Linked DNA regions of Alloactinosynnema sp. L-07. Each later gene encodes a partner of the first gene's protein in a complex. Links are inferred from orthologs where the notes say so. Each region holds a gene or a part of one and is shown in the gene's direction. Other genes may lie near its edges.

What was found.
Region 2: the proteins of BN1701_RS09560 (region 1) and dnaG are in contact, whole or in part, in a crystal structure (PDB 2R6A), measured with the Geobacillus stearothermophilus proteins. The link is inferred for Alloactinosynnema sp. L-07 from one-to-one orthologs. Residues at the interface, in WP_033016901.1 of Geobacillus stearothermophilus: Ser13, Glu15, Ala16, Gln18, Glu91, Leu92, Asp94, Ala95, Val96, Pro97, Thr98, Ala99, Ala100, Asn101, Tyr104, Tyr105, Ile108; in WP_049624496.1 of Geobacillus stearothermophilus: Lys456, Leu457, Leu458, Pro459, Ala460, Asn463, Ala464, Leu467, Leu535, Leu536, Ile537, Ala538, Gln544, Glu545, Asp548, Tyr549, His552.

Annotation. Positions count from the first base shown.
Region 1 is NZ_LN850107.1:2,134,920-2,144,445, reverse strand. Bases 6,145-9,144 are described here. They hold BN1701_RS09560 (replicative DNA helicase), read left to right. Parts: upstream 6,145-6,963; coding sequence 6,964-8,325; downstream 8,326-9,144. Other genes in these bases: BN1701_RS35425 (hypothetical protein), read right to left, coding at 9,076-9,144; BN1701_RS35430 (hypothetical protein), read right to left, coding at 8,595-8,849; BN1701_RS09565 (hypothetical protein), read left to right, coding at 6,145-6,980. Also shown: BN1701_RS09595 (hypothetical protein), read left to right, coding at 1-595; BN1701_RS09590 (hypothetical protein), read left to right, coding at 867-1,937; BN1701_RS09585 (HEPN domain-containing protein), read left to right, coding at 2,036-3,418; BN1701_RS36395 (hypothetical protein), read right to left, coding at 4,075-4,458; BN1701_RS09570 (hypothetical protein), read right to left, coding at 5,210-5,479; BN1701_RS35435 (hypothetical protein), read left to right, coding at 5,656-5,811; more of BN1701_RS09565, read left to right, coding at 5,808-6,144; more of BN1701_RS35425, read right to left, coding at 9,145-9,526. UniProt on the Escherichia coli protein: The main replicative DNA helicase, it participates in initiation and elongation during chromosome replication. Travels ahead of the DNA replisome, separating dsDNA into templates for DNA synthesis.
Region 2 is NZ_LN850107.1:561,734-571,153, forward strand. Bases 4,441-7,334 are described here. They hold dnaG (DNA primase), read left to right. Parts: upstream 4,441-4,879; coding sequence 4,880-6,790; downstream 6,791-7,334. Other genes in these bases: sigJ (RNA polymerase sigma factor SigJ), read right to left, coding at 4,441-4,830; BN1701_RS02830 (hypothetical protein), read left to right, coding at 6,787-7,323. In the rest of the region: BN1701_RS02800 (YdcF family protein), read left to right, coding at 193-777; BN1701_RS02805 (deoxyguanosinetriphosphate triphosphohydrolase), read left to right, coding at 800-2,062; BN1701_RS02810 (serpin family protein), read left to right, coding at 2,117-3,202; BN1701_RS02815 (carboxymuconolactone decarboxylase family protein), read left to right, coding at 3,284-3,850; more of sigJ, read right to left, coding at 3,895-4,440; BN1701_RS02835 (trans-aconitate 2-methyltransferase), read left to right, coding at 7,360-8,127; BN1701_RS35210 (hypothetical protein), read right to left, coding at 8,124-8,348; BN1701_RS02850 (proprotein convertase P-domain-containing protein), read left to right, coding at 8,972-9,420. UniProt on the Escherichia coli protein: RNA polymerase that catalyzes the synthesis of short RNA molecules used as primers for DNA polymerase during DNA replication.

The DNA of each region.
Region 1 (9,526 bases):
CCTGGAGCCGCTGCTCGTCGATCGCGACGACCTCACCTGGCGACTGGGGCCCGGCGACGAACCGACTTACCACGTCAGCATCACCTCGCGGCCCCCCGAAACCCTGCCCGAGCATCTCCCCCTCACTCGGCTGAGCAGCGAGCGCGGGCCACTGCGCCACCGGATTGCCTGCCCCGACGAGCTCGATGCCCGGCTTACCGACCTGCTGGTTTCCGCCGCTGGTCGAGCGATATCCAGCCTGGCTGTCGCGCTGGACGCCACCGCGGCGCAGTTGCCACACGGAGTCAAAAGCCTGGCCGTCGGGCGCCCTGGCGCCACCGAGACCGATCTGATGGAAAGGCTCGCGTACAAAGCCGGTTCAATCCAGCCCGACGACCAAGTCCCCGAGGCCATCGCCGGCCTGGTCGAAGTGCTCCTGACACTGCAGGGTGGACCGACGACGGTCGTGGACCTGGGCGACGTGCTCTTGTCCGCGCTCGGGCAGGCAGCGGCACGCATCGGCGGCCCCCGAGCCCTGTTCACAAAGGCGTTGTGGCGCGAGGACTTCTTGCGGCACATCGTGACACGGCGCACCAAGTACTTCCTGACCGACTGAGCGCCACCCTGTCTGTTTAGGGCGTTCGACGCGGAGATCGACACCGGTTGACGGTCGTCACCCCCGCCTGGTCCAGGATCCGAGGGGCATCGGGCGCGCGTAGCGGCTGGCCCCGGTCGTGGTCGAACTGAGCGAGATCGCCGTCGCCGCCACGCAGCGAACCCGCTGACGCGCGGGGCAACGACCTATGGCAACGAGTCGACGAGATCACGAAGGCGAGGAGGAGATGCGCGAGGTGAGTGGCACCGGGAACAATTGGATGAGGCAGGCGATGATCAGGTGGATCGGCTCAGTGTTGGTAGCGGCGGCCGTCGTCGTAACCGCTCGTCGCCGCCGTAGCGCCCCTGCGGCGAAGTCTGGCCCGAGCCGCGACCCCAGCCCGGCGGCCACACCACCGATACCCAGCGGGGATTCCGTCCGCGCGCTGGCCTGGCACTTCGCCGGCATGGTCACCCTGATTTGCGCCCTCGTCGCACTTACCGCTGTGGCGGCTGTCAGGTTCCTCGACGTGTCATCGTCCCCGTCGCCGGTCGAGGCTCCCGGAAAGGTTCTGCTCTACTTCGACCAGCCGAACGTCGCGGCTCTGATGGACATGAAGATTGATGAGAGCAGCGGCAGCACCTTACTTCACTTCGGCATCACCGCGAAGGACTTCTCCGGCGACTCGGTTGGGTTCATGATCGCGCTGGTAGGCAACTCGCGAGCCGCGACGAGGTATCCGAACGGCGAGGCATCCGAGGTCGTCAGTGGCTGTTGGGCGAGCGGCTTGACCGTGCATGCCGACTCCGTTGAGTGCTACACCGCGCGGCTAGCGCCCGAATCGCTCTACGCCGCGCCGGAAGTCCGCGCGGACACGCAGGTGATCACCGGTCGGATGACGAAGGACAGCGGCTCTGATAGGCGGCTCGACCTGTGGGTCTCGACGGACGCGAGGTACTCGGTCAGCGCGGGGAAGCGCACGTACTTCGCTCTCCCCAAAATTGGTACCAGCTACCGACCTGAGAACCTCCGGGGCAAGCTGACGATCGACCTCGGTCGCGATCAAGCCAGTTTCGTCCCCTCCCCCCTGGACATCGTGGTCAATTACCGCGACCTGACGCAGGTCGAACGGGTCGACAACGTGACGCCGCAGCCGTTGACTGGGAGGTTGACTTGGGCGGAGGTCGACGCCTCGACCGTTGCGGCCAGTGGGTCCCTGGTCGACACTCAGAAGGAGGAACGCGGTCAGCAGGAGGTATTCGCGATCGGCATCTACGCGGGCTTCGTCGCAAGTGTGTTGCCACGTCGTGTCCTGGTTGGGTACCGCACGTTCCGCCGACTCGTCGCTGCAAGGCGTCGATAGAGCCGTCGTACGGCGCACCAGTGACAGCCGCGTGCTCGACGGTGAGCGTCACGGGAAATGCGCGGTGGAACGGCGCGCGGCGGCGCTACCGTGCGGGGGTGACGAACCCGCCCAGCGACCTCGACGCGGCCTTGGTGTCGTTCTTCGACGACGTCCGTCGGCGGCCTGACGACTTCGTGGGCCTGGCCGAGCGAGACGCTGCGGAGGCGATGGCAGAGCTACCCACCGCCGACCGCGTCCGCGAGGTCGCCCTCAGCACCGCTGTCGCCAACCGCTACCTGGTCGACCGTCGTAGAGCAGCCAGCACCCAGGTCGCCGCGGGACGCGAGCTCTCCGGCCCGGTGCTGCATCGTCTCGGGCTCGCGGGGCTGCTGCGCTCCGGCGAGCCTGTCGACGCGACGGTGCTCGCCGCTCAGACGGCCGCCTACCTGTCGGGACCGGCGATCCCGCTGCACCGGCATCTTGTCCTCAACGTCGACTGGGATCTCGCCGAGCCGCTCACGCTGGCGGGATGGCGGTTGTGGCGACCGAGTGAGCAGGACTGGGACGCGATGCGGCCGGTGCCGCTCGCGGCTGACTTCGCCGCGAAGCCGTCGTTCGACCCCATGCTGGCGTTCGGGGAGCACCTGGTGCTCTCGGCCGAGGACCCTGACGCCGAACCAGCCCGTCACCGGGTCCCCTTTCGGCTGTTCCGACGTCCTGTCCAGGAGTCGCCAGCCTGGGCTCCGCTGTTGTGCCTGAACCTCGCGCGGGACACCCCTGTCATGCCGGTCGCGGAGTACCTCGTCGAACCCGGCCGGGCCGTGACCGCTTACTACGAGTCGATCCCTACCAACCTCCTCGGTCCCGACGGCGACTACGAGGTTCCCCTGCTCGGCCCCTTGCGCGTGGAGGACGATCAGGCGGGCTGGTTGACGGGCTTCCTCTCGGCGCTGTCCGGCAGGCTGGATGTGTGGACCGCTTCCGAGCCGATGCCCAAGACGGGCAAGCGCCTGCGACCGATCGCGGGCAGGTTCCTCGACACGTGCGCGAAGGTCGCCTTCGACGCCGTGGTCAGCATCGGGCAGGACCCGGCCGAGGTGGCGTTCAACTACGTCGTGGCGTTGGAGAGGCTGGTATCGGCGAACGGCGACCAGGGCGACCTCAAACGGCGGACCGCCCAGCGGACAGCCGTGCTGGTTGGCCGTGACGACGCTGAACGCCTGGCGATCTACAGCCACGTCGACACGGCCTACAAGGTGCGCAACGCGGTGGCCCACGGTAGCGAGGCCAAGGAGAAGCAACTCACTGCCACCATCACCCACCTGCGGGCGATCGTGCGACGTGCCCTGATCAGAACCATCGTTCTCGGGCCACACCTGGACCCGGACACCGTGTTCGATGAGGCGCTGCTGTCCACTCAGGTGCGTCACGAGCGCATCGAGCAGGAGGTCGCCGCGTTCCTCGAGCCGCTGACGTCCCGGCCCGCGCGCATCATCTAGGCGAGGTCACCCCGCTCGACCCTTCCGGTTGTCGTCCGGGTCTCCTGAGCGGGAGGCGCCGCGGGTCCAGCGCCCTTCCAGTGGTCGGCCCGACGGCGAACCGACGTCAAGATCGGGGAGTGGCCCCGGGCCTGGGCCTTTCGCGTGGACAGTTCCTAATCGGGGCGGGTGGGCCACAAGAATGCGCATCGTGGAACCCGGAGTTTCAGGGATGCCCTATACTCGGAATGGACTCGAACCGAGTCGGCCCGGCTGCCCCGCAACAGGGGTAACCGGGCAGTGCTATATCCATCACCCCTGCGGGATTTGGCACCCCCATCAGATGGGGGTATTATTGATTTGTCGGAGCAGAGAGCCGAAACTGTCCAGGGTCAAGACTCTCCACCCCGGCTGGTCATGCGAGGTCAGGCCATAGCCTGAGCAGCAACGACAGCAGTTGCAGGAGGCGGTCCAGCAGGGCCAACGAGCGCTGCCGGTACCGCCTCCGCTCGTATTTACGGGCGGCTTCCATGGTTCACCTCCCCTCACGAAGATTAAATTCGCCGCCTGCGGGATTTGGGCTGTCCAGGCAATGTTTCAAGCATCTACCCATGCCGCTTCGGACCTAAATTCATACCCACAATGAACGGGGGTATGAATTTAGGCTCGCAGGGGTATTAGCTTGTTCGTTTGCCCAGGCTGGGAAGCCCGCCGCCGACCGTGCGCACGCTCCCGCCCTTGGGCCGGGTTCCTATGGTGCCGTCGGCCTGCCGCCACTGCCGCCCGCACAGGTGCGCGCCGCGGTTACCGCAGGCAGGGCACGCTTCCCCAGGCGTGATGGGCTGGGGAATCCCCAGATGATGGCGGGCCTGCCGGCAGGCAAGGTCGGGATCAGGTTGTCCAGTCAGTTCACACAGCTCGCTCTGGGCCTTCTGGTGCTCGATAAGCTGGCCCACTCCAAGGCCTCGACCGCGGCGACGTTCAGCCAACTGCGTGTACGTGTCCAGCGCCGCCTGGAGGCGCGCGAGATCGACGGCGTCGTCGGCGTGCTCGGAGTCCACGCGCTCAGCTCCATCCGGCCCGTGCCGCGGACCTGCGCGGCTGTGAACCGGCCCCGGCGAACCTGCGTAGTCACTGGCCACGGTAGAAGCCCGCTTGTCATCAGCCCGGACCGCCACGCAGGTCCGCCGGACGCACCACTCGACCGGCGCAGCCGCAGTGTGGTTCCGGCCGATCACCGGCCCCGCCTGTACATGCGGCCGGGCACATCTCGGGAAATGCGCCGCGCAGGTGCGCGATCTCGCCAGCCCCCGTATTGCTAGCGGATGCGGCGTGCCAGCCGCTCCGGGTCCAGGATCAGGGCGCTCTTGAACTCCAGGCGCAGCCAGCCGCGTTGGGCGAAGTCGGCCAGCGCCTTGTTGACCGTCTCGCGTGAGGCGCCGACGAGCTGGGCGATCTCCGCCTGCGTCAGCTCGTGGTTGACCCGCAGTCGGCCCGCCTCCTGAGTGCCGAAGCGCTGCGCGAGCAGGAGCAGCATCTTGGCCACGCGGCCGGGGACGTCGGTGAAGGTCAGATCGGAGACCATGGTGGTCGTGCGCCGCATCCGCCGCGCCAGGGCGCGCAGCAGTTGCTCGGCGAGTTCCGGGCGATGGGCCATCCACTGCCGCAGGGCAGCGCGCTCGACGCTGATCGCGTGGTCGTTGCGGCCGAGCGGTCGTCCCGATTCGGGACGACCGCACGGCCGCGTACGGAACTCGGCGAACTAGGGCGGCGGCCTGCGGTCGATGCCGATGCCGTCGGGGCCCAGGGTGATCAGCCCGGCCCGGTGCGCAGCCGCGCCAGCGGATCACCGCGAGCCACTCCTGGCGCCAGTACGCGCACGCCGAGCCGAGCGCGGTCAACCGGGTGTTGAGCCTTCGCTGTGCACGCGCCCCAGGCGGGGCTGAACCAGCCCTCTACCCGGTCCGGGTTCAGCAGCCACACGTTCGCATCCGCACCGAAGTCGCGCACCATCCGGCCCAACGCGATCGCGTACCCGCGGCGGGTGCTCGCCACCATGATCGTGTCCAGAAACGCGGCCACTGGTCGGCCAACCGCACACTCGCCGCGGTCGGCAACGCCCGCACCGGCCCACTCGAACCACCCCATCGCGCTACTGCAGCAAGTTCGACCAGGGCGCCCCAGTTGCCGCAAGATGTTGTCGGGTTACATCCCATTCTGGCCCCACCGTCACAGACGCGACCCATAGAATGTCATCCATGTTGACATTTCCTGCTCTGCGCGGAACCGGCGTGCCCGCTTGGCGGGCTGGGTTCGCCCATGTCAACCTCACCAGTCCCGCACTGGGGGTACCCACGACCACGGCGATCGATGACTCGATCGACGGCGGATCCGTCGATGCGGAGCGGCGATGACTGGCTCGGCCGCGGGAACGAGTCGGGATCCTCAAGCTGCGGATGGCGGCCACCATCGGCTGCGCCCGCTGCGCAATGGGCCCGATTCCGTCCCGATCACTCGCGAGCTGTACCAGTTGACGACCAACCCGTACGTACTCGCGTTTCAAGCCTCGGTCGGGTTCCACGTCACCGGCGACCCGCCATTGACACTGGCCCAACTGGCGGCGACCTGGGGAGCGTCGCGGCGGGTCGCCGCGGCCGCCCGCCGCGAACTCGTCGAACTCGGCTACTGGGCCGAGGTACGCGCCAGGCTGCCCCACGGCCACATCGAAACCGAGACCCGCCACGCACACACCCGCTACACCGACCGCGACATCGAGGAACTGGCCGCTGAATACGCCCCTTCGAGCCAGATCACCGTGGGCGGCCAGACCTACCGCGTCGCTGCCGATGGCAGGCCCGTCCCCCACCGACACACCAGATCCGGTCATTCGGCGCCACCTGCCGATCTCTCGACCGGACTACCGCGAGCGGCAACTCGGTCCGACCGGGCCACGGGCCCCACCGGCATACCGAAACTGGTCACCCGGTCCGACCAGGTGCGACGACCGCCGAACCCAGGTCGCACCGAAGGACCGGAACCGGTCGCCCTTCATGCATCAGTCCGAAGGACTGATGAGAAAGAACAAACCATGCATGACCAGTTCTGGATGGTGATCACCACCTCGATCGCCGCCGTCGACGCGGGCGGACAGCGCGCCGTGCACCGCGAAATCGACGTCGCGTTCACCCGTGGCTGGACCCCGCACACACTCGCCGACTGGATCAAGGCCCAGATCGAATCAGCGCGGGCCGCGATCGCCAACAAGGCCGGATTCGTCGTCGCTCGCCTCCGAGCCATCCCGCCACCTCCCCCGCGACCGACATCGAAGCCCACGCCCGCCGCGAACACCTGCGACCGGGTACGCGCCGACGGCGACGACCCGTGCGATGCCAGAACCCGCTTACGGACTCGGCCGGACGGCACCGTGTACCGCTGCGAGTGCAACCCACGCACCAAAGGCGCCCGCCGGCCGGAACACCCGTCGCCGCCCGATCGAGCGGACCCTACGCGAATGGGCACCGGTGATCACCGGCCCACGCCCAGACCAGTGATCACCGGGTGCCGTGATGCCGACCTCTCCTGATCATGTCGATCCCGCCGCGTTGCCGCCGCAGGACCTCACCGCCGAACAGGCGGTCCTCGGGGGAATGCTGCTGTCCCAGGACGCGATCGGTGAAGTCACCGAAATCCTGGAGGAACGCGACTTCTACCTGCCAAACCACGCCCGCGTGTTCTCCGCCATCCTGAACCTCTACACCCAAGGCGAACCCGCAGACCCGATCACCATCGCGGCCGCACTGCAGCGCGACGGAGCGCTGGCCCGCATCGGCGGACACGGGTTCCTCCACACCCTCATCACCTCAGTACCCACCGCGGTCAACGCCGCCTACTACGCCGAGATCGTCGCCCAGAAGGCAATCCTGCGGCGCCTGGTGCAAGCCGGTACCCGTATCGCCCAATTCGGTCTCCACGGCGTCGGCGGAGCCGACGTCACCGACATCGTCGACCGCGCGGAAGCGACGCTCTTCGACGCCACCGCAGGCGCCCAAGACGATTCCCGCGGACCCATCACCGGCGGGCTCGCCGCCACCACAGTTCTCGCGATGCTGGATGAGACGACGCCCCGTGACCTCGTGCGCACCGGACTGCGCGACCTCGACGACATCATCGGCGGCCTGGAACCCGGCGAGATCACCGTCGTCTGCGGACGGCCAGGCCACGGCAAGACCCTCCTAGGCCTTCAATTCGCGCGACACGCCGCCCTGGAACAGGACAAACACGTACTCATCCAGAGCCTGGAAATGTCGCAAACCTTGCTGATGCAGCGAATGCTGGCCGCCATCCCTCCCCGTGGCGTCCCCCTGGACCGCGTGTCCAAGAAACCCGGCTGCCCCCTAAGCGAGGACGACCGCCGCCAACTCACCGCCGCGCACAAGAAACTGGAGAACTCCGCCCTCTGGGTCGACGACGCCAGCTACCAGACCAGCAACACGATCCGATCCACCGTCCGCCGCCACACACAGAGGCACGGGCGCCTCGACCTCGTCATCATCGACCACCTCGGCCTCGTCGCCACCACGGGCCGCCCCGAGACCCGCGCACTGGAACTCGCCCGACTCACCCGCGAGCTGAAAATCTTCGCCGGCGAACTCGACATACCGATAGTCCTGCTCCACCAACTCAACCGGCAGTCCGCCCAGCGCGTCGACAGACGCCCCCAACTCGCCGACCTACGCGACTCCGGCGCCGTCGAACAAGACGCATTCGCCGTCATCGGCGTACACACCCCAGCCGTCGACGACCCCACCGACCCCCACGCAGGCGAATCAGACCTCTGCGTCATCAAGAACCGCCAAGGCCGCACCGGAACCGCACACACCGCATGGCAAGCCCACTACGCACGCTTCGCCAACCTGGCCATCGACTGACCTTCTCCGCCCCGCCAACTTGCCACCTCGAAGTTGTCGGCTGATCGGGTGATCACCCGCATTCCCTGATCCACCCCGACTGCTCACATTGACTGAGCCACCGGTCCCCAGTCCCGCACTTCAGTGAGCCCTGAACCCGGACACCGGACAACCGGCGGCACGCGGTGGAGGACTCGATGCCGTCGAAGATCGCGGTGGCCCAGTCCTCGGCGACCCGGGACGCGCCGACCACCGTGACGGTGACGACCCCGTCTGTCCCGCGGGCGGGCTCACCAGCGGTGGGCGGAGCGGATCGCCGCGGCGAGTCCGGAACGCAACGCCGCCGCAGGGTCGACGACCGCAGGCAGCTCATGCTTGAAGACCAGGGGCCAGAACTCAGCGGCAGGAATGTCGGACAGCGCAGGGATGTGCGCACTCGGTCGGGTGCGGGGGCGGCCACCTGCCGGCCGAGCGATGCGGATACCACCCAGCACCACCTGAAACTGGGGAGAGCCATCGCGCTGTCCTGCGACGACCAGCGACAACGGCCGCTGTCCTTGTTCGACAGCCAAATGCAACTTCGCGGTCCACCCACCCGGTGACCGGCCCAGCGCGTGATCATCCGGCTCCGACTCTCTCTCACCCCGCCCGGCGTTTCCTGCTGCGCATCCCCTTTTCCGTGCTCCGGCGGCGTGCTGGTGCGCGCGGGCGATGATCGAATCCACAGAGACATAGCCAGATCGAGGCGTCAATACCTGTGGGTTTATCGCCTCATGGGCTCCCCTTCAGCAGGTCAAGCAGGGAGCCCCAGGTCTCTCGGCAGTATTCATCTAATACCCGATCCGAGGGCAATTCACGTCCTCTAAAGCTGTTCCGAAAAAGTAGCGTCGCGATCATTAACGTCACAGATTCTTTAAATAGGGCGAACCAGCGCGCGAAATATTCTGGGTCCCAGCGCCTGTAGATGGGATCCTGGTACCTTGCCGACGTGTAGTGAACATACTGATTGAGCACGCGAATGTGTTCTTTTAGTCTAGATTTCATCGCTGGCGTCTCGGCGAATAGTTTGTCAGCAATCTTGCTACCGGAGGGCAAGTAGACATCACCCTCCTTCCACTCTTGATCATCCCCCATGAAGAAGAAATATGTGTCGAGCAGCACAATCTCGCAAAAGGACCGCAGCAATGCGCAAGCGGCTCGATAGTGACCCACGAGCACAAGG
Region 2 (9,420 bases), 1.6 Mb from region 1 along the record:
GGTCACCCGCCGCCTGTGGATGAATTGGGCCATTGTGGACAACTCGGCCGCCGGACCATCGGATCGTCGGCGGGTCGAGGTACAGTGGCCCGGGCCGACCCGGGTGCCTCGTCTGAAAGGATGCGGAACGTGCCCGCTCAGCCCCGCCCCATCCTGCGTGCCGTGCGACGGCTGTTCGTCGGCATCGTGCTGATGTGCCTGCTCGTCGTCGGCGGCACGGCGTTCCGGGTCTGGCAGGTCGCGCGCATCGATGACCGTGACCACGCCGACGTCGTCGTGGTCCTCGGCGCGGCCCAGTACGCGGGCAAGCCGTCCAAGGTACTGGAAGCCAGGCTTCGCAAGGCGAAGGCCCTGTACGAAGCGGGCATCGCCAACTACGTGGTCACCGGCGGCGGCAGGCGGGAAGGCGACCGGTTCACCGAGGCCGAGGCAGGCCGGGCGTGGCTGGTCAAGCAGGGTGTGCCCCGCGATCGGGTGATCGATGTCGGCGAGGGCAACGACACCTTGGGAACCATGCGCGCGGTGGCGGCCGAGGTGAAGCGGCGCGGCTGGGAGTCCGCGGTGATCGTCAGCGATCCATGGCACTCGCTGCGCGCGCGCACGATGGCCCACGACGCGGGCTTGGACGCCTGGACCTCGCCCACGCACACCGGTCCGATCGTCCAGACCCGCGAGACGCAGGCCCGCTACATCTTTCGCGAGACCGCGGCGCTGCTTTACTACCGCGCGACGAACGCCTCCGCGGACGGGATCGCGCTCGACGGCGAGGTCGGTTGACCGGCCCGTAGTCTCTGTGACCGTGAGCCCCGGTTACTCAGAGCACGACATCGATCGCCTTTTCGTGGAGGCGCCCAAAGGAGCGACCCTGGTGGGCGCGCTGCCCGCCGTGCGGTCACCATTCAGCCGAGACCGCGCGCGCGTCCTGCACTCGGCGGCGCTGCGCAGACTCGCGGGAAAGACGCAGGTCGTGGGTCCGAACGAGGGCTCGGATGTGCATGGCATCCCGCGCACCCGGCTCACCCACTCCCTTGAGGTAGCCCAGATCGGCCGGGGCATCGCCGAGGAACTCGGGTGCGACCCGGACATCGTCGAGACCGCCGGGCTCGCCCACGACATCGGCCATCCGCCATTCGGGCACAACGGTGAACGGGCGCTCGACGAGGCAGCCAAGGACTGCGGCGGGTTCGAGGGCAACGCCCAGACCCTGCGGATCCTGGTCCGGCTCGAACCGAAGATCCTCGGCCACGGCCTGAACCTCACCAGGGCCTCGCTCGACGCCGCGACCAAGTATCCGTGGCCTCGGCGCGACGGCGTCCGGAAGTTCGGTGTCTACGACGACGACATCGAGGTCTTCGACTGGATTCGGGACGGTGCGCCGCCGGACCGGCAGTGCATCGAGGCCCAGTTGATGGACTGGTCGGACGACGTGGCGTACTCCGTGCACGATGTCGAGGACGGCGTCCGCGCGGGCCGGATCACGTTGGGCTCGCTCGCCGACCCGGCTGAGCGTGCCGCGATAGCGCAGATGGCCTCGAAGCACTTCTCCTCGGAACCGGTCTCGGCGCTGGAGAACGCGGCGACCGAGCTGCTCACCCTCCCGGTCGTCGCGGAGGCCCGCGCGTACGACGGGTCGTTGGACGCACAGGTCGCGCTCAAGCGGCTGACCAGCGAGTTGGTCGGCCGGTACGCCTCGGCGGTGGTGACAGGAACCCGCAAAGCCCACGGCAACGGACCGCTGACCAGGTATTCCGCCGACCTGGTCATCCCACACCAGGTCGCAGCCGAGGTCGCGCTGCTCAAGGCCATGGCGGTTCGGTACGTGATGAGTGACCCGGTCCGGCTGGCCATGCAGGCCAGGCAGCGCGGGCTGATCACGAATCTGGTCGCGACGCTCATCAGACGGGGTGCCGAGGTCCTCGAACCCGCTTTCCGACCCGCCTGGGCGGCGGCGACCGACCACGGCGCGCGGCTGCGGGTGGTCGTCGACCAAGTCGCCTCCCTGACCGACGCGCAGGCCGTCACCTGGCACGCCGAGCTTGTGGACAACTTCCGAGCCTGCTAGCCCAAAGCCGGCACACTCGTGAGACGGACACCACAAGTCGTCGGGGAGTCAGCCGTGTCGCATCTGGAATTCACCCTCGCTCTGCACCGCGCGATCGCGGGGAATCCCACGGAACAGGTGTGCTGGTCGCCGTACTCGGTGGCCAGCGCGCTCGGCTTGCTGGCGCTGGGTGCCCGAGGTGGGAGCCGCCGGGAACTCGTCGAGCTGTTCGGCGACCTCGACGACCTCACAACCCTGATCGCGGGCGCGGCCACGTTGGACAAGGCGGGGACCGACGAGGACGAACCCGTGATCGCGGTGACGAACACGCTGTGGGCCGACGCGTCGGTCAGGGTGGAGAGCTCGTTCGCCGACGAGCTTTCCCGGTGGTCGGACGGATCGGTGCGCAATGCTCCATTTAGGACGGAACCGGTCAAGGCGCGCGATGAGATCAACGCCGACGTCGCGGAGACCACCAGAGGGCTGATCCCGGAACTGCTGCCCGAGGGGTCGATCAACTCCGACACGGTCTCCGCCTTGGTCAACGCGTTGTACTTGAAGTGCGCGTGGCGCAACAAGTTCAGCGAGTTCCTGACCGAGCCCAAGCCGTTCCACACCGCGGCCGGGGTGGTCGAGGTGCCGACGATGGCGCTGAACGAGTCGGTGCCCTATGCCGCGACCAGCGGGTGGCAGGTCGTCGGGCTGCCTGCCATCGGCGGTGTCGAGGCGGTGATCCTGCTCCCGGACGGCGATCTCGCCGACGCCGAGCCGGAGCTGACAGCCGAGTCCTTGGGCGCGCTGCTCAACGCGCCTGAACATCGTCAAGTCGCGTTGTCGCTCCCGAAGTTGAAGGTCAGCACCCAAGCCGAGTTGTCACCCGCGCTGCGATCGGTCGGTGTTCGTGAGGTGTTCGGCGACCAAGCGGACCTGAGCGGGATCAGTCCGGATCCGCTGGCAGTGGAGGCGATCCTGCACGAGTCCGTGCTCAAGATCGATGAGCAGGGATTCGAGGGCGCGGCCGCGACCGCGGTGATGATGCGGATGCTGTCGATGCCCGCCGAACCCCTGCCGGTGGTTGTCGACAAGCCGTTCCTGTTGCTCGTCCGGCACGCGGGCACGGGCGCGGTGTACTTCATGGCGCGGGTCACAGACCCATCCTGAGAGGAGGTTGTCACGTCTAGTCCTGGTGTCTCGTCCACCTGGTGAACGGCCCAGATCGGGGGCCGACACAGGGAGGTTGAGATGCCGCGCATCAAAGCTGTCACGACGGGAGAAGCCGGTCCGCTGTTGCGCACCATCTACTGGTTCGCCCGACGCCGGTTCGGTGCGGTGCCGGAGCCGGTGGCGGTGTCGGCACACCACCGCGGGCTGATGATGGCCAGTGCCCGGCATGAGTTGGCCGTGCAGAAGGCGTCGAAGGTGCTGCCCGCCAGCGTTCGTGAGCTGGCGGTCTACCGGGTGGCCCAGTCACTCGGCTGCTCATGGTGCGTCGACTTCGGCACCATGCTGCAGCGGCTCGACGGACTGGACATCGACCGGCTCAAAGAGATCGACAACTACGCCGAATCGGACGCCTACAGCGCCCACGAGCGGCTTGCCATCGCCTACGCCGACGCGATGACCAGCAATCCCGTCAGCGTGACCGACGAACAGGTCGCCGAACTCAAGGATGTCTTCGGGGAGAAAGGGGTGATCGAACTCAGCTACCAGATCGGGCTGGAGAACATGCGCGCCAGGGTCAACAGCGCGCTCGGCATCGTCGACCAGGGCTTCACCTCGGGCGACGCCTGCCGGATCCCGACACCCTGACCAGGCGCCTCGGCCGCCCGCGCGGTGGGCGGGTCGCAGCGTGGTCAGCGGGTGTAGCCGGTCAGCTTGTCCGGGTTCACGATGTCGTAGATCGCGGCGACCTGTCCGTCGCGCAAGGCGAAGGCGGTGACCCGGCGGTTGACCTCGCGGTGCACGCCGTCGCTCGGGATGTCGGGTATGGCCATCGCGAGATCGCCGTTGACCAGGACGAGTTCGCTCTTGCCGAGGTTCTCCAAGCCGTACATCTTGACGAGGCCGAGCATGAAGCGGGCGATGTTGTCCGGGCCGACGACGAAGTTGCGCGCCGTGCGGGCCTTGCCGTCGCTGTCGCCGACGAGCACGGCGTCGGGGTGCAGCAGGCTGACGACCTTGGCGAGGTCGCCCGCGCTGAGTGCGGCGAGGAGGGCCTGAACCACGGCGCCTTGGTCGGCCAATGCCGCGCGAGGTGGCGGGTCGGCGTCGGCGGCGGCGCGGCGACCGCGGGAGGCGTGCTGGCGGGCGGTCGCCTCGGAACAGCCTAGGGTGGCGGCGATCTCGGTGAAGGGCACGCCGAACGCGTCGTGCAGGACAAAGGCGACACGCTGTTCCGGGGTGAGCTTGTCCAGGACGACCAGGGCCGCCATGCGCACACCGTCGTCGCGGACGATCGCGTCCAGCGGATCCTCGCTGGTCGGGGTGCCGAACGGGGTGACCACCGGCTCGGGCAGCCAGGGTCCGACGTAGCGTTCGCGGCGGACCGCGGCCGAGCGCAGCCGGTCCAGGCACAGGCGTCCGACGACGGTGGTCAGCCATCCGCGCAGGTCACGGATGTCGGCGCGGGCCCGGTCGTCCAAAGCGGACAGTCGCAGCCAGGCTTCCTGGATGGCGTCCTCGGCGTCGGACAGCGTGCTGGTCAGGCGGTAGGCGACACCGAGCAGGTGGGTGCGGTGCTCGGTGAAGCGCATTGCCAGATCAGAGTCGCTGACGGTCACGGGACTCATCCTAGGGCGGGACACCTCGCCCTTGGGCGCGCGCATAGACTCGACTGTTGTGGCGGGGCGAATCCGGGAAAGTGACATAGCGCAGGTTCGCGAGCGCAGCCGGATCGACGACGTCGTCGGCGAGTACGTGGCGCTCCGCCGCGCGGGTGGCGGCGCGCTCAAGGGGCTGTGCCCGTTCCACGACGAGAAGACGCCGTCGTTCAACGTTCGGCCGACGCATGGGACCTTCCACTGCTTCGGCTGCGGCGAGGGCGGCGACGTGATCGCCTTCGTAATGAAGATCGATCACCTGTCGTTCGTGGAGTCGGTCGAGCGGCTGGCCGAGCGGGTCGGACTCCAGCTGACCTACGAGGGCGGCGGCACCAGCGTGCAGCGCGACCGCGGCACCCGGTCGCGGCTGGTCGACGCGCACAAGGCGGCGGCCGAGTTCTACGCCGAGCAGCTGCGGGGGCCCGACGCGATGATCGCGCGCGAGTTCCTGGCCGAGCGCGGCTTCGACCAGGCCGCGGCGGCGGCGTTCGGCTGTGGGTACGCGCCCGCGGGCTGGGACAAGCTGACCAAGCACCTGCTGGGTCGGGGTTTCGAGCTGGCCGAGCTGATCAAGGGCGGGTTGTCCCGCGAGGGACGGCAGGGCCCGATCGACAAGTTCCACCGCAGGCTGCTGTGGCCGATCAAGGACATCGGCGGCGACGTGGTGGGCTTCGGCGCGCGCAGGCTGCACGACGACGACCAGATCCAGGCGAAGTACCTCAACACCAGCGAGAGCCCGATCTACAAGAAGTCGCAGGTCCTGTTCGGCCTCGACCTGGCCAAGCGCGAGATCGCCAAGCGGCACCAGGTCGTGGTCGTGGAGGGCTACACCGACGTCATGGCGATGCACGCCTCGGGCGTGCTCACCGCGGTCGCGTCCTGCGGCACGGCGTTCGGCAGCGAGCACATCCAGGTGCTGCGCAGGCTGCTCATGGACGACGACGCCTTCCGCGGCGAGGTGATCTTCACCTTCGACGGGGACGAGGCGGGACAGAAGGCCGCCCTCAAGGCGTTCGACGACGACCAGCAGTTCTCCGCCCAGACCTTCGTCGCCATCGCGCCGGACGGGATGGACCCGTGTGAGCTGCGGCAGGCCAAGGGCGAGGTCGCCGTGCGCGACCTGGTCGCCCGCAGGCAGCCGCTGTTCGCCTTCGCCATCCGCGCCGAGCTGTCCTCGCACGACCTCGACACCGCCGAGGGGCGGGTCGACGCACTCCGCCGCACGGTGCCGATGGTGGCCCGGATCAAGGACCACTCACTGCGGGACGAGTACGCGCGCCAACTCACCGGCTGGGTCGGCTGGGACGATGTCGCCACGGTCGTGCGCCGGGTGCGCGAGAGCGCGGGCGCGCCGGTCGCCGCGAATACCCGCCGTTCGCGCGCGGTCGACCCGAACCAGGGCGCCCTGGCCGTCGAAGTCGACACTGGTCCGCCGCGGCCGGACCCGCGTGATCCCCGGCTCAACGCCCAGCGCGAGGTGCTCAAGCTGGCGCTGCAGGAGCCCGCGCTCGCCGGGCCGATGTATGACTCGCTGCCGCTGGAGGTATTCACCCATCCCGCGTACGAGGCCGTGCACCGAGCCGTGATCGATGCGGGCGGGACAGCCTCCGGGCTGGCGGGGGCGGAACTGCTCGACTCGGTGGCGAAGAACTGTTCGACACAGACGCTCAAGACCCTGGTCAGCGAGCTCGCCGTCGAGCCGATGCCGCTGCCGAACAAGAACTCCGCCGCCGAGCGCTACTCGTCGGCGATCCTCGCCGCGCTGCAGCGCGAGCTCGTGGCCAAACAGATCGCGGAGATCAAGTCCCGGCTCCAGCGGGTGTCGCCGGTCGACAACCCGGAGGAGGCCCGCGCGCTCTGGGGCGACCTGGTGGCCATGGAGGAGTGGTACAAGGCGCTGGGCAAGCAGGCGGCCGGGGGAATGGCATGAGCTTTCTGGACCGACTGCTCGGCAGCGGCGTCCCCAAGGGGTTCGCCGGCGAGCTGGACGCCGACGAGGCGGTCGTGGGCTCGGCGCCCGTGCGCGGCGGGGGGCACGTCGTGGCGACGTCGCTGGGCCTGTGGGTTCCCGACGGCGACGGCGCCCGGCGCATCGGCTGGCACCTGGTCACCAAGGCCACCTGGGGGAGTGGCGTGTTCGTGATCACCGAGGCCGAGGAGACCGAACACGCGGGCAACGCGGTGATCTTGGCGGATCTGCCGCCGGTCAAGGTGGTCGTGGAGTCGCCGGGAAAGCTGCCGCAGGCGGTCCACCGTCGGGTGACCGGGTCGATCCGGTCGCGGCACCACCGTGAGCTGCCCGGCGGTGGGGCGTGGTTCGTGCAGCGGAAAGTCCCAGGTCAGGACGGCACGGTTCTGCAGGTCCGCCCCGACCCGGGAACCGACCTGGACGCCGTGCGGGCCATCGCGACCGAGGTCGCGGCGAAAATCGCCGACGCCAGGGGACACGAGACGCTAGAGTAAACAGTACGTACGTACGGTTTGCTTGGGAGGCGACTCATGTGGGACCCGGACAAGTACCTGACTTTCGGCGATCACCGCGGCAGGCCCTTTCATGACCTCGTCGCCCGCATCGGCGCCGAGTCCCCGCGGTCGGTCGTCGATCTGGGCTGTGGCCCCGGAAACCTCACCGAGACGCTGACCCGGCGCTGGCCTGACGCGAAGCTGGTCGGCTACGACTCGTCCCCCGAGATGGTCGAGGCGGCGGGGGAGCGCGCGGTGACTGTGCGGCTCGGCTCGATCGAGAGCTGGCGCCCCGATGCCGACACCGACGTCGTCATCAGCAACGCCGCCCTGCAGTGGGTGCCGGGCCACGTCGACCTGCTCCGTCGGTGGGTCCAGGCGCTGTCACCCGGCGCCTGGATCGCCGTCCAGGTGCCCGGCAACTTCGCCGCCCCATCCCACGAACTCGTCCGCGAACTGGCCCGCGAACCCCGCTGGCGCGACAGTCTCGCCCAGGTCGTCCTCCGTGAGGACGACGCGGTCCTCGACCCCACCGGCTACGCCGACGCCATGGCCGACGCGGGCTGTGACGTCGATGCCTGGGAGACCACCTACCAACAGCGGCTGACGGGCGAGAACCCCGTGTTCGACTGGATCACCGGCACCGCCCTGCGCCCCATCCGAGCCGCCGTGCCCGACGCCGAATGGGCCGAGTTCCGCGCCGCCCTGACCCCGCGCCTCCACAAGGCTTACCCCCATCGCGCTGACGGCACGACGTGGTTCCCGTTCCGCCGCGTCTTCTTCGTCGCGAGGACCCCGAGCTAGCCGCGCTTGAACCTCTCGCCGACCTTCGCCCGCGCGATCCCGGCCGCCCCTTGAACAGCGGGATGGTCGGCGATCCGCCGGTAGGTCCGCATGATCTGGTCGTAGCGCCCACGACCCGCCTTGGAGCCGAGGACATAACCGACACCGGCCCCCAACAGGAACCCCATCACGATGTTCGCCTCCAGAACCCGCTTGACTCTGCCCCTTACATCCTCCCTCACCTGGGGTCCCGGCGCTGCGGGCCGGTGGAGGGACCCCGCGAAAACCACGTTGTCGCTGTGCGCTAGAGTTGTGCCAACGTTGGGCCACGGTCCAACGGAGTAATCCTCCATAGCTCAATTGGCAGAGCATGCGACTGTTAATCGCAGGGTTGTTGGTTCGAGTCCAACTGGAGGAGCAAACCCCCAGGTCACAGGCCTGGGGGTTTTGTCGTTCGGCTGCTGCGCAACACTTTGGGCACACAGTGAAGGTCGATCCAGCAAGATCCCCTTCGGTGCCGATTGGGTAGGATCGGCCGGAGTTGGGGGCGGTAGCTCAGTTGGTCAGAGCAGGGGACTCATAATCCCTTGGCCGTCGGTTCGAGCCCGACCCGCCCCACCACTTGACCAGCGGAAACGCTGATAGCTTGGCCCCAATGCCTCGGAATGCCCGCGAACAGACGGCAAACGGTCCGCGCAGGCAGCCGCACGCGGCGGGCCCACGGCAGCGGTATGTCGGCCAGTCCAGGATCGTGGCCGCGATCGCGACCCTGCGGGCCTCGTTGCCGCGTGGTTGACCTTGTGACGTGCGCGTAACCGTCAGTAGGCTGGCGATCCCTGCATCCCAGTGATGGGAGTTGATTCGCTTGTCCCGCAAGGTATTCACAGTCATAGCCGCCCTGATCGCGCTGCTGGTCACGGGTTCGCCCGCGCTCGCGCAGAGCGATCCGGTGGTGGCCGACCCCGGTGACCGCACCGGGGTGATGGGCATGGCCGTCAGCCTGCAGCTGACCGCCACCGGCGGCACCACCCCCTACACCTGGTCAGCGGCCAATCTCCCGCCCGGACTGACGGTGGCGGCGGCGACCGGGCTGGTGTCCGGGACTCCGCAGCAATGGGGCCTCTACGAGGTCACCGCGACCGCCAAGGACTCGGTGGGGAGGTTGGGGTCGGTGACGTTCAACTGGAACATCGTCACGCCCCCGGTTCCTTGCGGCAACGGCAACTCCACCGACTACCCGATCCGTGACAAGTCCACAGTGGACAGCCCGATCACGGTGACCAACTGCCCGACCCACGGGCTGCCGAACTCCCG